3 regions of the Butyrivibrio sp. FC2001 genome follow, and region 1 is predicted to be linked to each of the others. Evidence: riboswitches for the same ligand, from Rfam matches in the RefSeq annotation. Region 1 holds a riboswitch; each other region holds the start of a gene.
What was found. Region 1 has a riboswitch for cyclic di-GMP ahead of G601_RS0118310 (hypothetical protein). Riboswitches for the same ligand answer to the same signal wherever they lie in the genome.
Positions count from the first base shown of each region.

Region 2: linked by a shared signal. The riboswitch ahead of G601_RS23975 (SpaA isopeptide-forming pilin-related protein) and the one ahead of G601_RS0118310 (hypothetical protein) in region 1 are both predicted to bind cyclic di-GMP.
Region 3: linked by a shared signal. The riboswitch ahead of G601_RS26550 (hypothetical protein) and the one ahead of G601_RS0118310 (hypothetical protein) in region 1 are both predicted to bind cyclic di-GMP.

Region 1 covers NZ_KE384133.1:140,009-146,133, forward strand. The annotation lists gene G601_RS0118300 (Ig-like domain-containing protein) at 1-1,758, opposite strand, end outside; gene G601_RS0118305 (hypothetical protein) at 1,829-2,920, opposite strand; gene G601_RS0118310 (hypothetical protein) at 2,944-4,059, opposite strand; cyclic di-GMP riboswitch class I at 4,190-4,273, opposite strand; gene G601_RS0118320 (hypothetical protein) at 4,560-5,666, opposite strand.
Region 2 covers NZ_KE384132.1:898,782-904,906, reverse strand. The annotation lists gene G601_RS0117590 (adenylosuccinate synthase) at 1-1,023, shown strand, start outside; gene G601_RS23980 (hypothetical protein) at 1,089-1,370, shown strand; gene G601_RS0117580 (HAD family hydrolase) at 1,382-1,990, shown strand; gene infC (translation initiation factor IF-3) at 2,199-2,732, shown strand; gene rpmI (50S ribosomal protein L35) at 2,865-3,065, shown strand; gene rplT (50S ribosomal protein L20) at 3,112-3,468, shown strand; cyclic di-GMP riboswitch class I at 3,942-4,022, shown strand; gene G601_RS23975 (SpaA isopeptide-forming pilin-related protein) at 4,148-6,125, shown strand, end outside.
Region 3 covers NZ_KE384132.1:891,137-897,261, forward strand. The annotation lists gene G601_RS0117545 (Spy0128 family protein) at 1-1,614, opposite strand, end outside; gene lepB (signal peptidase I) at 1,655-2,332, opposite strand; gene G601_RS26550 (hypothetical protein) at 2,498-3,553, opposite strand; cyclic di-GMP riboswitch class I at 3,723-3,805, opposite strand; gene G601_RS23975 (SpaA isopeptide-forming pilin-related protein) at 3,975-6,125, opposite strand, start outside.

The sequences.
Region 1 (6,125 bases):
TACGTCATCATTTTTTGTATCGGGAAGCAGATCATAAGTATTTCCTGCCCGGTCCTCGAGAACAACACTGGTTATTACGAAGGTATGCTCTGAATACTTGCTTTCCTCGAAAACAATCGCTTTACCGGCCTTGACTGTGCCATCTTTATTGACCTCACCCTCCATGGGTTCCGGAATCTCGGCTCCATCAACTGAGTATTTACAGAGCATTTTCACAATTCCCGATCCCGAATCCTCTGCATCAGCTGAAGTAACATTTACAGCAAACTTGTCATCCTTGGTAACTACCTGACCCTGTGCTGCTGTAATGCTATATGTATAGCTTGTGTTTTCACCGTTTGTTTCTTTTTCAACGTTCGTTATATCTACAAAATACTTATCAGTATTACCGAAGAAGTTCGCCTTAAAGGTTCCCTTAGGAGCTGTGTTATCAATGCGAATCGGAATATCTATTTTCTTCTTATCCCACTCATCAAAACGGTAATAGCTGAATGTATATAATTTATCCTGATCCTTTGTGGCATCGAATTTATATGTTAAAACATATTCGTTTTTGACATTGCTTATTGTGTCAGGAGCCTTGGTTGCAGGCTCTACCACATCACAGCCATAGCTTAATGAATAATCAGGATCAACCTTTCCATAGGTATGGAACTTTACAGTAACAACAAGAGTTCCATCGTTATATTTGTTATATGAATACCAGGCTCCCTGATAATCATCATTATTTTCGTCTCCATCCTGTCTGTAGAAACTCCATGCTCCGGCAGAAAGCGTATAATTCGTCTTCTGCTCGCTTAAGTTTTCTACATATATTGTCTTTTTTATATCAAATACCGAAGAACCGGGATTTTTGTTATCCCACGCCTCGATGCGGTCAATGTAGTATTCGCCGTCCGAAGGAAAATGGAAATCATATTGACCATTGTCACCTGTTATCACCTGGTCATAGCTTTCCTGTTTTCCGTCCTGTGTCAGCTTGCTGGCAAAAAGCTTTACTTCCTTTACACCTGAAGCATATTCTGTCTCATCGACTACATTTAAGCCTTTCATCTTCTGGGTGTCTTTAACATTTGCTGACAGGCAGAAGGCTCCATCTATGAGATAGCTCTTTCCATCCTTTGAAGCGACTATGTTATTGCCCTTGAAAAGATCTGAAGAAACACTGATGTCCGGAATCTTGGTATCATCCTGACATACAACGCTGTAATAGTATGGATACTCCACTATTTCTTCATTCAGATCTCCATTCTCCCCAATTGTGATTTTTTTCTCAGACAGGATTATTGTTATATTATGGTTGCCCTGAGCCAGATCAAACACATACTTGTGGGTATTATCGTTTGTCTGCTCTTCCGTACTTTGAGGTTCAACCTTTATCCCCTTGGTTGACTCTATCGAAACATAGAATTCCTTGCCCTTGCGAATGATCATCTTGCCATTATCCGGAACAAGTTCCTCTCCGTCATAGTAGAAAGTGATCTTATCCTGCGAAGAAGTATCCTCAACCGATAACGGTGCAGATGCTGCTTTCTTATCGGGTGTCTCGGCTTCACCGCCTTCGTCTGAAGGCTCCTCGTTCTCAGCATTTCCGCCGCTTTCTTCCATATCAGCTCCTGCATCCTCACCGATAACCTGAAAGTCAGCGGTGATTATTTCAGATCTTTCCGAAACTGCACTAACTCCTGTTATCTTTGTGTTTGCAACAATTAGAAAAAGCACTAATGTTAATGCAATCCTGCTATTTATTTTTTTCATCCCCAAATGACTCCTCAATAATGTGTGAATCCTGCATCTACCGCAAAATTCCTTAGTTTCCCCCAAACGATTATTTATTTATAAGCTTGTAAATAGTAAACATCTCTCTTTTGGTCGTTCCATTTCGTTTGTCTAAATATGTGACTCGTATGTATGTTGTGGAACGCTGTTCATGAATCTCTGTACTTCTGATCTTTTGCTGCGTAGGAGCATCATATCTCTTTGTCTTCTCATAACTGGGACCACCCTCATCTGTTGTGGACAGTGTTATCTTCTTGCCGTTTTTCACCTCAGTCCACACAGTTCCCTTTGGAAGGATTGACCAGCTATCAGTTGTACTGTTATCTCTGTATCCTACTGTGTTATATCCCACTTCAATTTTCTGGATCTTAAAGCCCTTATTCATCTTGAATTTGAGCTTGCCGGAGCTCTTTGTTGTGTATGCTCCATCCTTACTGGAATACAGATTGGTTTCTTTTCCCTTATATCTGCTATTTGCACTGACATAGAATCTTTTTCCCGCAAAGGTCGCTTCCTTTATCGCATAGCCGTCTTCCCTTGCAACCACCTTGATGGTCCTGGTTGTTATAACGTTGCCGTCATGATCCAGGGCATCGTAGGAAAACTTGTATGTACCGGCCTTTTTGGTATAGAAGTTTATGCTGTATTTTCCATAAGCATGATACTTATTGGTCTTCTCTGCCTTTGCAATAGTTTCTGCGGAATACTCCTGCTTATTTCCAAAAATATCTTTGCAATACTTTTTTCCATCTGTTCCGCTGACGAAGCTGTCAGACTCTGAATAATTATCCTCAAGCTTCTCAGTAACCTTGAGCTTCAAGGCTTTTTTGTTGGTTTTGAAATTACCAAATCTCGCTACGTCGTAGGGCGTATAGATTGTTATGATATTTCCTGCGCCATAATAACCTGTTGTTATGGTCTTTGCTTTTAACTGATCAGCCACATAAGCATTGGCTGCGTGATCAGCGGTATCCTTTGCGACACATGAATCATTTGTATCGCTGTTGTAAAAAACATTCCCTTTATATTGATCACTCCAGTTCACTGTTGAATAAGCCTTAGCATTAAATGAACCTGTAAGTGTAATAGTTATTGCAGCTGAAAGCAGCACTGCTTTTTTCATTATTCCTGTCATGTTCATACTCGTATCTCACCTTCCATGTATCATTTGATGTGTCTGTTGATAGAAAGCTGTTTCCGCCCTGTTGTCTTGGTTTTCTTGTCATAGTAAGTAACGCGGATATATGTCGTCGAGCCCTGACCATGGTTCTCATCAGAATAGATGTCGTATCCTCCCGGTGCCTTTGTATTTGCTTTTCTCTCATAGCTGTCAAAATATGGATACGCATCCTCTTTATTAAGCCTTATCTTCTTGCCGTTCTTAATTGTCCTCCATGCAACATCAGCAAACTTATTACTCCATTTATCCTCTGTGCTGCCGTTGCTTCGTTCTACATGCTGATAGCCAACCTCGATCTTTTTGATTTTGTAGCCCTTGTTCATGGTTATTCTTACTTTGCCGGACTTCTTTGTGTTATATAAGCCCTTGCCTTCGTACAGGTCATTCCTTAGTCCCTTCTGTTTTCCGGCATTGCTCACATAGAAACGCTTACCTGCAAAGGTTGCTTCCTTAATGGGATCATTGTCCTCTTTAGCTACAATCTTTACGGTTTTTGTCGTAATTACATTTCCGTTGTGATCCAAAACATCGTAAGAAAATTCATATTTTCCGGCTTTTTTTGCGTAAAGTCTTATCTTGTAGCTTCCGTGTGCCTTATATTTATTTGTCTTTAATATTTCCTGTTCTGTGGAAGCGTTGTACTGTTTCCTGTTTCCGTAAATATCCTTGTAATATCTTTTTCCATCAGTTCCGATGATCCAGCAGGAACTTGTGTCGGCATTATCAAGACCGTAATTACTCTCATGCTTGTACATCAGCTTAGTCTTGAGCTTGCCATTGTTGGTTCTGAAATTTGCAAATTTTGCAACATCCAGTGTTGTGTAAAGAGTCAGCACGTTGTAATAGGACTTCGTCTCTATCTCGCAGACCGCCTCCTCCTTACCTATATATGTATCAGCGTAACCATCTCTAATCATTGTTGTTACGGACTCATTGGTATCACTATCCGTGTAAGTGTAGGTTCCGTTGGGATTTCTGGTTTCTTCTACGTATGCTTTGACATACCCCATGGGGCAATTTACCGAAACTGCTGCTGATAATGACAGCGCGAATGCAGACAGAAGAATAACTCTTCTGGGATTGACGTGTGCTCTCTTCATACCACTCCTCCAAAATTTAAGAATATTTCAATTGAAGGAGGGATTACGTAACAAACGTAATAAACAAGATAGGAAAAAATATTCACAATGAAATAAAAAATGACTGCAAAATCAGCGGACAAATCCGTCGCTTTGCAGTCAAACCATCTTAAATAATTCCCCAAGATTTACAACTTTGCGTCCATACATCACTGTATGTTTGCCCCAAATGATTTCCCCTTAAACATTGAATAATGCTATGTTCCCTCATGCGATTATTCAATAGTCAATAATCATCCTTCAATTGTAAGTCCCCTCACAAAAAAGAATTATACATGAAAATTACAAAATTGCAATAAATATTTTTAATAATTGTAACTTTTTGTAATTTTTTATCATTCAGTTTTTTATTGTTTTTCTGTAAATTTCTCTTTCCATCATATTATCCACATCAGCATCAATTTCACTGTATGTATTCAAAAGGTTCTCCAAAAAGGCGGAAAAATCCCGCCTTCTTCATATTATTTATTTATAAGCTTGTTTATCTTGAATGTTTCACGCTCTGTTGTCTTATTCTTCTTATCATAGTAAGTTACACGAATATATGTTGTAGCATACTGCTTCATTCTTTCAGAGGTTCTGATTCTATAGCCCTCAGGTGCAGCCTTTTTCTTATCTTTGTCGTATGAGCTTCCACCTGCATCAATGGTATTAAGTCTTATCTTTTTACCATTATTAACCTCGCTCCACTCAATAGCCTTTGAAACAATTGCCCAGTCATCAACTGTACTTGTTTCCTTGTATGCTACCGGAACATGACCAACCTCAATCTTTCTCAATTTGAAGCCTTTGTTCATTGTAATCTGGAGCTTTCCTGATTTCTTCTTTGTATAATTTCCATCCTTTACTGAAGAATAGAGATCCTCAGTTGCGCCATTTAGCCTGCTGTTTCCACTGACGTAAAATCTTTTACCTGCAAAGCTGGCTTCCTTAATCGGATCGCCGTCCTCCTTGGCAATTACCTTGATTGTTTTAGTGATTATCACATTGCCATTAGAATCAAGCGCATCATAAGAAAACTTGTACTTTCCGGGTTTCTTAGTATAGAATCTGATACAATACTCGCCATAAGCATGATACTTGTTTGTCTTCTCTGCCTCTGCTACAACCGCATCGCTATATTCCTGCTTATTGCCAAAAACATTCTTGCAATACTTTTTCCCATCAGTACCATTTACATAGATTTTTGATTTTTCGTAATTGCTCTCTTTTTTCTCGATGACCTTTACTTTCAGTTCACCCTTATCAGTTCTAAAGTTACCGTATTTCGCAACATCATAGGTTGTATAGAGATCTATGTTGTTTAATTCATCATAGGATTTTGTCGTGATCGTCTTTGCAGTTATATCCGAGTTAATATAAGCATTTGACAAATGATCCTCTTTGTTTTTAGAAATGCAGGAATCATTTGTATCTGTGTTGGTGATTGTGTAGGTCTCATCCTGATTAGCCGTTGTCTGCACGTATGCCTTTGCATTAAGTGAATATGCAGGTGTAATAGTTGAAATTCCTGCAAGAAGTGCCATGGACAGAAGAATTCCTCTTCTCTGAATCTGTGTTTTCTTCATACCGTTCCTCCATATAATTAAAGATTGTTACAACTGAAGGAATGCGGGGAAAAAAATTAGCTACAAAATCATCGGACAAATCCGTAACTTTGCAGCCATTTCATCTTTAATAATTCCTTAAGATTTAAAACTTTGCAAATATACAAAAAGCATATCTGCTCCCAAATGATTTCCCCTTAAAACATTGAATAATGCTCTAGTCCCCACGCGATTATTCAACAGTCAATTATCATTCTTCAATTGTAAGGTCCCTCACAAGAAGAAATTATACAGTATATTTTTAAAAAATCAACCATTTATTTCAACATTTGTAATTATTTTGTAATTTTTATAAAAAAGAGATATTTTAAAACAATAAGAAAGCTGCCCTTTCAGGCAGCTGTATAAAACGGGAGGAGGCTTTCTGGCTCATCGCCAGAAAGCACATATGCAAAAAAGAAAAAGGTTATTTTTCTCTGG
Region 2 (6,125 bases), on a different contig from region 1:
CCTACACCGAACCTTCTTATTTCAGATCGTTGCCAGATCGTAATGCCTTATCACATCCTTTTCGATCAGTATGAAGAGGAGAGACTTGGCGGTAAGTCATTTGGTTCAACAAAGTCAGGTATCGCACCTTTCTATTCAGATAAATATGCTAAGATCGGTTTCCAGGTTAATGAGCTCTTTGATGAGGAGCTTCTTAAGGAAAAGGTAGAGAGAGTTCTTGTTACAAAGAACATCCTTCTTAAGGAACTTTATCACAAGCCTGAGATTGATCCTACAGAGCTTCTTGAGACTCTTCACGAGTGGAGAGATATGGTTAAGCCTTATGTGGCTGATACAGCTCTTTTCCTTGAAAAGGCTAATAAGGAAGGTAAGACAATCCTCCTTGAGGGTCAGCTTGGAACAATGAAGGATCCCGATCACGGAATTTATCCTATGGTTACATCATCATCTACACTTGCTGCTTATGGCGCAATCGGTGCAGGTATCGCACCTTACGAGATCAAGCAGATCGTAGTTGTTAACAAGGCTTATTCATCAGCAGTTGGAGCAGGTGCTTTCACATCCGAGATCTTCGGTGAGGAGGCTGACGAGCTCAGAAGACGCGGTGGCGATGGCGGTGAGTACGGTGCTACAACAGGTCGTCCTCGTCGTATGGGATGGTACGACTGCGTAGCAAGTAAATATGGCTGCAGACTTCAGGGTGCAACAGATGTTGCTTTCACAGTACTTGATGTTCTTGGATACCTTGAAGAGATTCCGGTATGTGTAGGTTATGAGATCAACGGAGAGGTTACTAAGGACTTCCCTGTTACACATCTCCTTGAGAAGGCTAAGCCTGTATACGAGACACTTCCCGGATGGAATTGCGATATCCGCGGAATTAAGAAGTACGAGGATCTTCCCGAGAACTGCCGCAAGTATATCGAGTTCATCGAGAAGGAGATTGGATACCCGATCACAATGGTATCTAACGGACCTGCTAGAGAAGATATTATTTATCGCGAGAGCGCTCTTAGCAAATAAGATGATTTTTACCGGGCTGTCACAGTTAGTGTTGGCAGCCCGTTTTACGGTTTTAAGGAGAAATTATGAAAAATAGCGAAACACCGATGTTTAAGAGAGTAATTGCTATAGCAGGCATTATCTTACTTGTTGGTATATATGTAGTTCTTCTTTTTGAGGCTATATTCGGCGAGATGGGCCCTGGAAGTGCTTTTGCAGGTTGTGCGGCTGCTACGATTGCAATACCGATTTTACTGTGGCTTATTCTGTGGGTATATACCGCGCTTACAGGCAACAGAACAGTAGCATCAGCAGATCCCTATGGTAAGAATGACGTCCCTGCAAAGGACAGCAGTGACGCAGAGTAAGAGGCTTAGTTATGGCAATAAGTACAGTAATTTTTGATATAGGTAATGTCCTTGTGGACTTTTGCTGGGAGGATTTCCTTAGAGATAAGGGCTTCGATGAAGAGATGGTTCAGAGAATCGGAGATGCCAGCACCAGAACAGAGGCGTGGAATGAATTCGACAGAGGTGTTCTTGATTCCAAGGGAATCGTGGATGGCTTTGTGAAAAACGATCCTTCTATAGAAAAAGAGCTCCGAATGGCTTTTTCAGATCTCACAGGACTTCTTAGAAAAAGAGAACGCACAATGCCCTGGATCAAGGCATTGAAGAAGGCAGGCTACAAAGTGCTTGTTCTTTCAAACTTTTCAAAGCAGGCACTTGAACCTAATAAGTTTATGAATGAATTCCTTGATGAGGTAGACGGCGGAATTCTGAGCTATAAATATAAGATCATTAAGCCGGACCGCGCTATATTCGAGCTTATTACCGATAAATACGACCTTGTTCCGGAACAGTGCGTGTTCATTGACGATACTGTGAGGAACATTACAGCCGCTAAGAAATTCGGAATGAACGGTATAGTATATAACTCCTATGAGCAGGTTGAATCAGAGCTTCAGGCCCTGGGAGTAAATTATTGAAAAAATATTGTTGACACACCAATAGCTGTGTGATATATTTTGCTAGTATGAAAATAAAGCAGAGGTTTCCACTCTCACCCTGTGGCGAAGGCTCCAGGCGTTAATAAATTTTCGATGTTTATCCTTTCAGGATTTTATCTGCGAATTTGGATGCAGAGCATAGATGATTGTTAAGTGGATTCTTTTGCGAATCCACTTTTTTTGTTTCGTGAATTGGAGGTACAAAACAATTAGCAACAACGATTTATTCATCAATGAACAGATCAGAGACAAAGAGGTTCGTGTAATTGGAGTTGATAACGAACAGCTTGGGGTAATGTCCATTCAGGATGCCAGAAAGCTTGCAGATGAGGCAGGTGTTGATCTGGTGAAGATCGCTCCCAATGCTAAGCCGCCTGTTTGCCGCATCGTTGATTACGGCAAGTTTAAGTATGAGCAGCTTCGCAAGGAGAAGGAAGCACGTAAGAAGCAGAAGACTGTTGAAATAAAAGAAATCCGTTTGTCACCCAACATTGATACAAACGATCTTAACACCAAGGTTAATGCAGCAAAGAAGTTCCTTGAGAAAGGTAACCGTGTAAAGGTTACTCTGAGATTCAGAGGACGTGAGATGGCACACATGGGTGCAAGCGTTCACATTCTTACAGATTTCGCTGAGGCACTCAGTGATATAGCTGTTATTGATAAGCAGCCCAAGGTTGAGGGACGTAGTATGACAATGTTCCTTACTGAGAAGAAGTAATTGATTGTTTCTCTTCAATAACCCTTAGGAGAGTTACATATAAAGTAATTGTTCAGAATCGTTTCTATGGATGATTACACTGCTTAAATTAGCAGAGAATTTTAATAATTTACAGCATAGGAGGATTTAGTTATGCAGCACAAGATGAAAACAAACAGATCTGCTGCCAAGCGTTTCAAGGTAACAGGCACAGGTAAGCTGATCCGTAACAAGGCGTACAAGCGTCACATTCTTACAAAGAAGTCTACAAAGAGAAAGAGAAATCTTAGACAGGCAGCAGTAGTTGATGCTACTAATGTAAAGACAATGAAGAAGATTCTGCCTTACGTTTAATCTTAAGAGCAGTACCATTTGAAAAAATATTTAGGAGGAAACCGAAATGGCAAGAATTAAAGGTGGCATGAACGCCAAGAAGAAGCATAAAAGAGTTTTAAAGCTCGCTAAGGGCTATAGAGGCGCTAGATCAAAGCAGTATAGAGTTGCTAAGCAGTCAGTTATGAGAGCACTTACATCAGCATTCGCTGGTCGTAAGCAGAAGAAGAGAGATATGAGATCTCTTTGGATTACACGTATCAACGCTGCAGCTCGTCTTAACGGTATGTCTTATTCAAACCTTATGCACGGTCTTAAGCTTGCAGAGGTTGAGATTAACCGCAAGATGCTTGCTGAGATGGCTGTAAATGATCCTGAAGGCTTCAAGACTCTTACAGAGATCGCTAAGCAGAAGATTGCATAACATAAACCTGACTATTGCAAAGGCTTTATAAATTGTATCTTATGGCAAGATAATTATTAAGTCGCACTATCACAAGATAGGGCGACTTTTTAATATTCTAATCTAAAATGTGTGTCTGTAATTTCAATAATTTCCCGTTTTGAAATTCTTATTATAAGAGGATAAAGTTTATAAACAAGGATAAACTCTTGCTTAAAAAACTATGTAAACCCTTGTTTTTTGCATAATTTCTATGTAAAGTACATCATAGAGGGAGAATGAGTACGAGTAATACTTCCGATGTCAGGCATCAATTCGCCCATAAAATCATATATAAATGAAAACTTGAAAAATACTTTTAAATAATGATATTCGCTATTGATTTTTTGAATCATATAATGTATCATAAATTTAGGTACAGATGTGAAATATAGTTTCAAATATGATAGCCTGCTACTTACGAAGGTGGCCTTACATCTGTAATTACATATGGTAAAGATTCAGGGCAAAACTATCGTGAGGTAGTGACGCAAAGCTACAGGGTCTGTTTTTTGAGCAGATAGCCAGCTGCCTGTACTATTTGGAACAGGTATTAGTTGATAATGCTTGTGATAAATATTTGTGCAGATGAATTTGTTAAAGCCCTGTTTGCATTGTTCAAACAGGGCTTTTTTATAGGAATTTCAGGGATGAGATTCTTGTGGGAAGGTTTTATAGAGCAATGCCGAGACATGTGGGAAAAGAGAAATTAAATGAATACCTGAAGAAGCACGAATTTCTAAAGCGCTGGCTTTCTATTATGCTTGTGCTTTCGCTTCTTGTGGGAACAGGAACACTCTACGCCATGAACAGAGGTGCATCAGCAGTCTCAGAAGAAGGTGCTGAGGAAGTCGGAATGGTTCTGGAGGACTATTCAGATGAGGGCTCTGATGGTGGTGATGATGGAGTTGTTTTTGCAGACTCTGAAGATGAAGAGGAAGAGTCTTATGACGACAGCAGCGAGGAATCAGAAGAAAGCTACGAAGATGAATCAGGATCAGAAGAGACTGAGGAAGCTGTAGAACCTGAAGAAAGCTCTGAGGATACAGAAAATACCGAGGAGAGCACAGAGGAGAATTCTGAGGAAACTGAGAACACAGAAAATCCTGAAAATGAGGAGAATGCTGAAAACCCTGATAATCAGGAAAATACAGAAGAAGTAGCTACCGAGGAAACAGCGGAGAATCCTGAGACAGAAGAACCTACAGAGGAAAAAGAGGATGAGATTACAAAGGATATCATTCTGAAAATTTCTTACGTTGATGATGAAGGCAATGTTCTTACTGATAATGATGGCAATGCCTATGCAGATGAAGAAGAGATAGTATTAGACGAAAGCGTTGAGCTTCCTGAGGATGCAGCAGAGCTTGAGGGCTTCGAGTTTAAGAAAGCTACCTATGATGACCTTGAGATCAAGAAGGTCGATGTGAAGAAATACACAGCCTCTGATGAGACTGAGTATACATATTATGAATTTGTTTCTGATGATATGCCTTCCTACGAAGACTACGAGCAGGATGAAGAGGGCAAGTATATCAGCAGAATCAAGGAAGATACCAGCCTTGTTTTCGTATATGAGAAGACCAAGACAGAGGAAGAGGAGTCCGAGGAAGAGAAGAAGGCTGAAAATACAGAAGAAGGTAAGATCGCAGAGCAGGATATCCCTGAGTCAGTCGATCTTGCAGATTATGTAACCGAGACTGTAATCGAAAGATTAAAAGAGGATGGAACCTGGGAAGCAATAACAGAGGCTGACATCAAAGAGGGTGATCATCTCCGTATTACAGTTAAGTACAGCATGCCTCAGGAAGCGGCACTTAGTGATGATATTCACATGAGCGTACCTGAGCAGTATGGAAATGTTATTACATCACAGTCTGACCTTGATGATGGAAACGGTACTGTAGAAGCTACCGAGGATAACCAGATAAAGGTTAACTACAGTGATGAATATAAGAAGGAGAAAATCGCCAGCGAGTCCGAAAACGATGCAAAGGATGGCTCTTCTGAGGATGCTGGTAACACCGATGGCTCATCTGAAAGTAATGAAGAGGATAAGACTTCAGAGTCCACAGATGACAATGCAAAACTGAAAAAAAGCGGGAGTCTTACTTCCGCTTTGCTTTCATTTGTATCACCCGTGATGGATTTTTTTGACGGCTTCACAATCGTTGCCCATGCAGCAGGGCAGGATTATGGCAATGCAACTGGGACTCTTACTTATGAGACCATAGTTGATTCAACTAATGACGGTGGCATGAAGATTACTGGAGTATCAGTTAAAAAGAACCCTGATATTCACTGGAATTCAGATGGAACAAAATCCTACACTGGCGGAACTGAGATACAGAGTGGCGCACAGGTAAATCAGGGCGAAGGCCTTATCTTCAGACTTGAGTATATCCTTAAGATAGGAACTGTAAGTAAGGAGAAACCTTCAGTTACTTATGCCCTTTCAAATCATGGTATAACTGTAGACCAGGCAGCTAGCGGTTCTGTTTACAACGGTAATAACGAAGAGGTTGGTACCTTTACAATCGATGAAAGCGGACTTATTACAATAACCTTCCATGATGAGTTTGCAGATAAAAATAAGACAAATGTAATTGATGACAGCTATTTCTTCTTCTATGCCACTG
Region 3 (6,125 bases), on a different contig from region 1:
TGAGTTTGCTTCCTTTACCTCATCTTTAATAGGCATATGAACTACAGAAATATCTTCCTGAGAAGCTGAAAGGCTATCAGATAACTGGTTCTCCTTAAACTGAATACTTACGTTTACCAAGCCTTCCTTAGGCTGAATCTCCTTGCCTTCATACATGAAAGCAATATCATACAGAATTGTATTGCTTTCGCTATACTGGCAGGATTCATCCTTTCCTGCATCCTTAGCAATTGCATCAGCGTTATCATTAAGTGCATTCAGGTATGCATCGTAATTGTAGTTCTCTGTCTGTGAATTGAGCTCTGTTACCTTAAGTTCAATTCCCTCAGGGAATACTCCCTCAGCTGTAGCCTCAGCTGTAACAATTACCTTGTCATCGCTGTAGCTAAAGCTTGTCTCTGTTGTAGCCTTAACATATGTGAAGACAATATCAGAATCCTCACTTATTGTTATATCTTCACTGTCGGTAACTGTAGCTTTATATTCTTTTACAACAACCTTGTTTTCTCTATTTTCAGTTCCTTCAGTCTGTTCACTTCCTTCAGCCTGTTCAGTTTCTTCTGTCTTCTCAGAATCCTCTGAACTGTCCTCAAGGACAGGTGTGATCTTTGTGATCTTCTGATCGTTATATGTTGCTCCAAGATAGAAATATCCATCAAGAGTTGTTGATTCACCCTGCTTAAGATCAGTTTCCTCAGCAATAACGAAATCTTCTGCTTCCTTTATCTCTGCACCGTCTTTATCCACATACTTGGCTGTGAGCTTGACACCACCGTCAACCACAATCTCATGTGAATATGTAAGTACAACTGTCTTATTCTCTTTAACAGTTAAAGCTGTTCCATCAGCTGTGTTTACTTCGTAATATTTATATCCATTGGCATCCTGCTTGGCTACGATCTTAGAAATAACAGTTTCATCGATTGAAGCCTGCTTAAACTCATAGCCCTCCTGCTTGGGTGCCTCTGTCTCAAAATCAAGGCTCTCGGAAAGACTTATTTCCTTTTCATCAGCAATCTGCTCATTGTCCTCAGTCACATAAGAAACTGTAAGAACTACATCCTGTGTAAGATCTACATCATTGGTGTCCTTAAGCCCTTCACTGGAGTTAGGAGCATCTGTGTTCTCACCATCTTCAGTTGTCTGATTATCAGAAGCATCTGCGAGGTCTGTTGTGCCATCAGAATTCTCACCTTCTGATGTTCCATCTGTAGATTCAGTCTCTGAATTATCTGTTGAATCTGTATCCTCATCTGATGTGACATCTGAGTTACCATCTTCATTTACATCAGCATCTGATGAAGTCCCCTCATCTGTGTCAGCATTATCTGTGCTTTCACCATCAGTACTGTCTGCATCTCCAGAATCCTGTACAGAGTCTGTATCTCCTTCATCCCCACCTTCAGCTGCAAGATCATCGCTATCATTCCCGCTAAGGACCATTCCAACATCCTCAGCATCCTCGTCTGATAACGCGTTCGCAGACTTATTAAGTGAATACATTGTTGCTGTTGTAACTAAAAGAGCCACAACCAACATTACTGATATCCATCTTTTAAGGTGAGTGTGTTTTTTTACAAACCCCTCGATACGATTGTTGTCCAATTTCCTCATTTCAATTCTTTCCCTTGTTACCTTTTCTCCGCCCAACGAATTACTGCAATTCCGGTTCATCCATACTTTCTGTACCGGTGCTGGCTTTACTCTCTATCCCCCCAAAATCTTTTACAGGGTAAAGCCTAAAAAATACTGCTCCTATCAACTGTTCTGCGGATACGCATCCTACAGTTGTTGATCTGGAGTCGATTGAAACCGATCTGTGGTCTCCCAAAACAAAATATCTCTTGTCAGGAACCTGATACGGAAATTCAACCTTGTCGCCCTCTCCCATGCCGGCTGCATACTGACTCGGATCTGATATATAAGGCTCATCCAGCTCAACGCCGTTTACATAAACCTTTCCAGCTTCGTCGATATTTATCCAGTCACCGGGAGATCCCACTACTCGCTTTACCAGAACCTTGTTGTTGTAGTAAAACGCGATCAACTCTCCCGTCTCAAATTGTGCATAGTTATTAGCTATTACAATCTGTCCTGTCTCAAGCGTAGGTGTCATACTGTCACCTGTAACTCTTAGCACTGTGATAAAAAAGCTTGATACCAGCACTGAGATAGCGGCCACAACCACGATAACCACCAGTGTATTTCTGAGTGTTCTCTTGTAGTCGTGCTTTCTGTATTCTCGTTTTAGCTCTGTTCTCAGTTCTTCAAGCGACGGTCTATTCAATTGTTCATTTGGAGCTTCTTGTGATGGAATCTTTTTATCTTCCATAATTTTCAGACCCTCTAATTGTCTGTGCTTAACCGCATAAGAACATTACATTCGAAGCGTAGCTTACTAATTATAAAATTTTTATAAACTTCTATGTATACGAATTATGCACTAAGCTATTCATAATCCGTACTTGACAACAATAGTTTCTTATGTATGTAACATTTAACTTTCTGCGGCAGTTTCCATTTTATCCGTATCAGTACTATCTATTTCGGCCTTCTTGGTTGTCTTTCTTGTTGTGCGTTTCTTAGTTGCAGTAGACTTCTCCTCAGTGGTAGTTTCCTTAGTTTTCTTCGCTGTTGAAGTCTTTCTTGTCCTCTTTACAGGCTTTTTTTCTTCAACAGTCTCGGTTGTATTTTCAGACTTCTCTTCTTCAACGTTCTCTACTGTATTTTCAGGCTTCTCTTCTTCAACAGTCTCTTCCGGCTCAGCCTTCTTTTTGGCTGTTGTCTTTTTGGTGGTTGTCTTTTTGGTGGTTGTCTTTTTGGTGGTTGTCTTCTTGGCTGCTGCCTTCTTAAGTCCGCCGGAGAGTTCCTTGATTCTGAGCATTTCCTCAGCCTCACCCTCTTCTTCCGGCTTAAAGCCGCGCTCAGCCTCGGCTATTCGCATAGCCTCTATCCTCTTAACAGTTTCCTCGTACTGTATAGCCGCTTTCTGAGCAGCCTCAAAGAATCCGTTTATGGAAAGTATCGCCTCTGCAAGCGTACCTGCATCCTGGATCTGCATAAGCTTCTTTTCTTCTTCAGCGTGAAGAGCATCTCTTTCTCTCTCCAGTCTCGCATGGAAGCCCTTAAATTCACGCTCATGCCTTGCCCTAAGTCCCGTGATATCCTTCTGGAACAAAGCTTCTGCCTTGGCTTTCTGCTCATTGAACTTCTCACGCATTTCTGCCTTTTCTTCATTGAAGCCGTTTAGGAGGTTGGCTCTCTCTATAGCAGCCTGCTGCATATAAGCGGTCTTCTCCCTTGCATGCTGTGCGATCAGTTGTTCCTTCTGCTGCGTGAACTTGCTTCTCATCTCAGCCTTTTCTTCATCGAATTTTGCAAGAAGCTCTGCTCTCTCATCAGCCATCTGCTGAAGGAGCTGTTCACGTTCCCTGTCGAACTGATTCTGCATCTCCTTTTCGTGAGCTCTAATGGATTCTGCTTCTTCAGAAAACTCAACCAGCATCTGCAGTAATTCTTTCCTGTTTAATTTCCTAAGTTCTTTACGTGCCATGAATCTCCTTAATTCATCCCCACATATAAATGCTTCAAAATAGTCCCCTCGTACTATGTTTATAGAGCAGCTGAACCTGTTTTATGGCAAAAAAATAGCCCGTTTGAGTTCAAACAAGGCTTTGCATCAAAAGAAAGAATAATAATGATGCGCTTCCTTTACTAAGCGCACCAGCAACTGGCTGTCTATCCCCATTGAACAGACCCTTTAGCTTTGCGTCACTACCTTGCGGTAGCTTTGCCCTGAATTTCTTCACTTAACCATATTTTGTTATTTACAGCACACTCATAATATGATAGCCATAAATAAAAATCAATAGAAAAGATGCGCTTTTTTGAACTTTTTATTTATTCCTGGGAAACTGATTTTTACTGAGTTTCCCAGGATAGTTTATGTACCTTATAATTTTTATAAACTGATCTTATTTTCGCTTTCTTCGTTTCCTCCTGAAATACTCCTCACCCACAAGAGCTAGTGTTACAAGAACAAGTCCGCCTATTGTGAAAGGTATTCTTCCGCTTCCTCCAGTAGAAGGTAAAGCATATGCCGGTACATCATTTCTTGTATTGGTAATTGTTATTGTTCCGGAGGTTATTCCAGGCGAATTGTTGTCGGAATAGCTAGCCGTGTAATATAGGTTTGCAACCTCAGAAACATAATATAGCCACTCGTATGTAATGCCGGTTGTATCATCTTTATAGAATCTGTCAAGTCCGTTCAATGTAACCTTCCAGTCGTCAACCGCAGTTATTGTTGTTTCTTTTTTAAAACCGATATCCTCTGCTCCGACTGTAGCTCCGGTGGCTCCCTTTGTACTGTTTGATGTATCAAGCCCTGCATCGGATGAAGCAACTGAAGCTGAAACATTGGCCATTGGTTTGTCACAGGTCTGCCATCCGTTCAATATCTGTATAGTAGTATTTCCCGAAATCGTAATGGTCTTAGTCAACCTGGTTATTGAATTCGAATTAACTTCATCAGCATATGTATGCTCTTCACCATTGATTATGATCTTAGTAAGATCATTCCCATGTGTAGCAAAGGTGAATGTCAACTGTGAGCCATCCTTTACAGACGGGAATCCCACATATTCAAGTATCTGGTTATTCGGATTTCTCCTGTCAATGTTTACTGTGTAGTAATTTCCAAGCCCTGAGGAATCCGACTTTCCGTTGACAACATTTCCAAGTCTTCTCCCAATCCTTATTGAAATGGCTGATGGCTTTGTAACATCATCAGCATTTACCCAATCCTTCTTGACTGTAAATGAAGTTGAATTCTTTTTATTGGGAGCATATACAGGCTGGCCTGCGGTAAACTCACTTCCTCCAAGCTCTGTAAAGAAGTTATCAGGCAGCTTAAGCTTGTAATTCTCTGTATCTGCAGAAGGTATGTAGAAACAGATAGGTGTTTCATCCTTCGCATAGCCCTGAGGCGCCGTTTTCTCCACAAGCTTGTATCCAACGTTGTAGACAAGAGGTGCTATCGCCACTAGTCCATTGGAGTCCGTCGTATATGTTCCATCAGCGGATTTCTCATTTTTCTGCTCTACCCATTGTGTACCATCATAATAGCTGAGTGAGAAAATCGCTCCCTGAAGCATTATTCCGCTGTTATCAGCATCCACCTTATAAAGGTTAATACCTCTTACATTAGCCCTTGCTCCGGCATCCTGAATTGTAACCGTTGTGCTGTTGCTTGCTGAATCGTGCTCCAAGGATATTCCCTCAAGCTTCGCGTCATTAGAAAGCTCAACATTGGAATTTGTTTCTCCTGTAAAGGTATATCTGTACTTTATTTTCAGGTGCTTTCCATCAGGTATCTTGAATACTATTGTGCTGTATACAAACTTACCTTTCTCTTTTCCTCCATAGTAGGAAGCCTCAGATTCATAACTGCTAAGACTATATGAGTACTCTGACTGTGAAAGCGGTGTTTCTGTTTCAACGCCATTTTCATCAGTGGTCACTTCATAAGCGACAGCCGAATCAGGAACCAGGTAGATCGTGTAATCCTTTAGGCACTTTGATTCAAGCACATCAGTTAATGTAAGTGTGTCGCCACCCTGAAGAAGATCTGCTGCGCCCGGGTTGACATCAAGAACATACTCAATTGTATTAATACTTCCCGATGCAAGCTGACTCTTCTTGGTCATCGCATACTCTGTCTTTGTTACCTTCTGTGTCTGGGAAGCCTCTCCAAGCTTCTCACTTCCACTGTCATCCTTGCTAACCACAACGTTATTAGTAAAGGATGCGGTGCCTACGGATGCAAAGTCATAATCATTTGCTATTTTCGCATGTACTCTGAAATATAGTTTCTTTCCACCGGCTGCCTTGCCATCGAAGCTGATCACTATATTGCCAGAGTCACCGGATTGTGAAAAACTTACTCCGTTAAGGCTTGCCTGTCCGCCATCAAATCCGCTGGCTCCGCTGAAGCTGTTGTTTTCAGAGACTTCAACTCCATACAGGAATTTACCGCTATATGTTCCGTTCTCAATTAAGGAGACACCTGAAGGCAATGTGTCAATTACATACAGTGTTCCCAATTCATTATTTGCCGGTATATT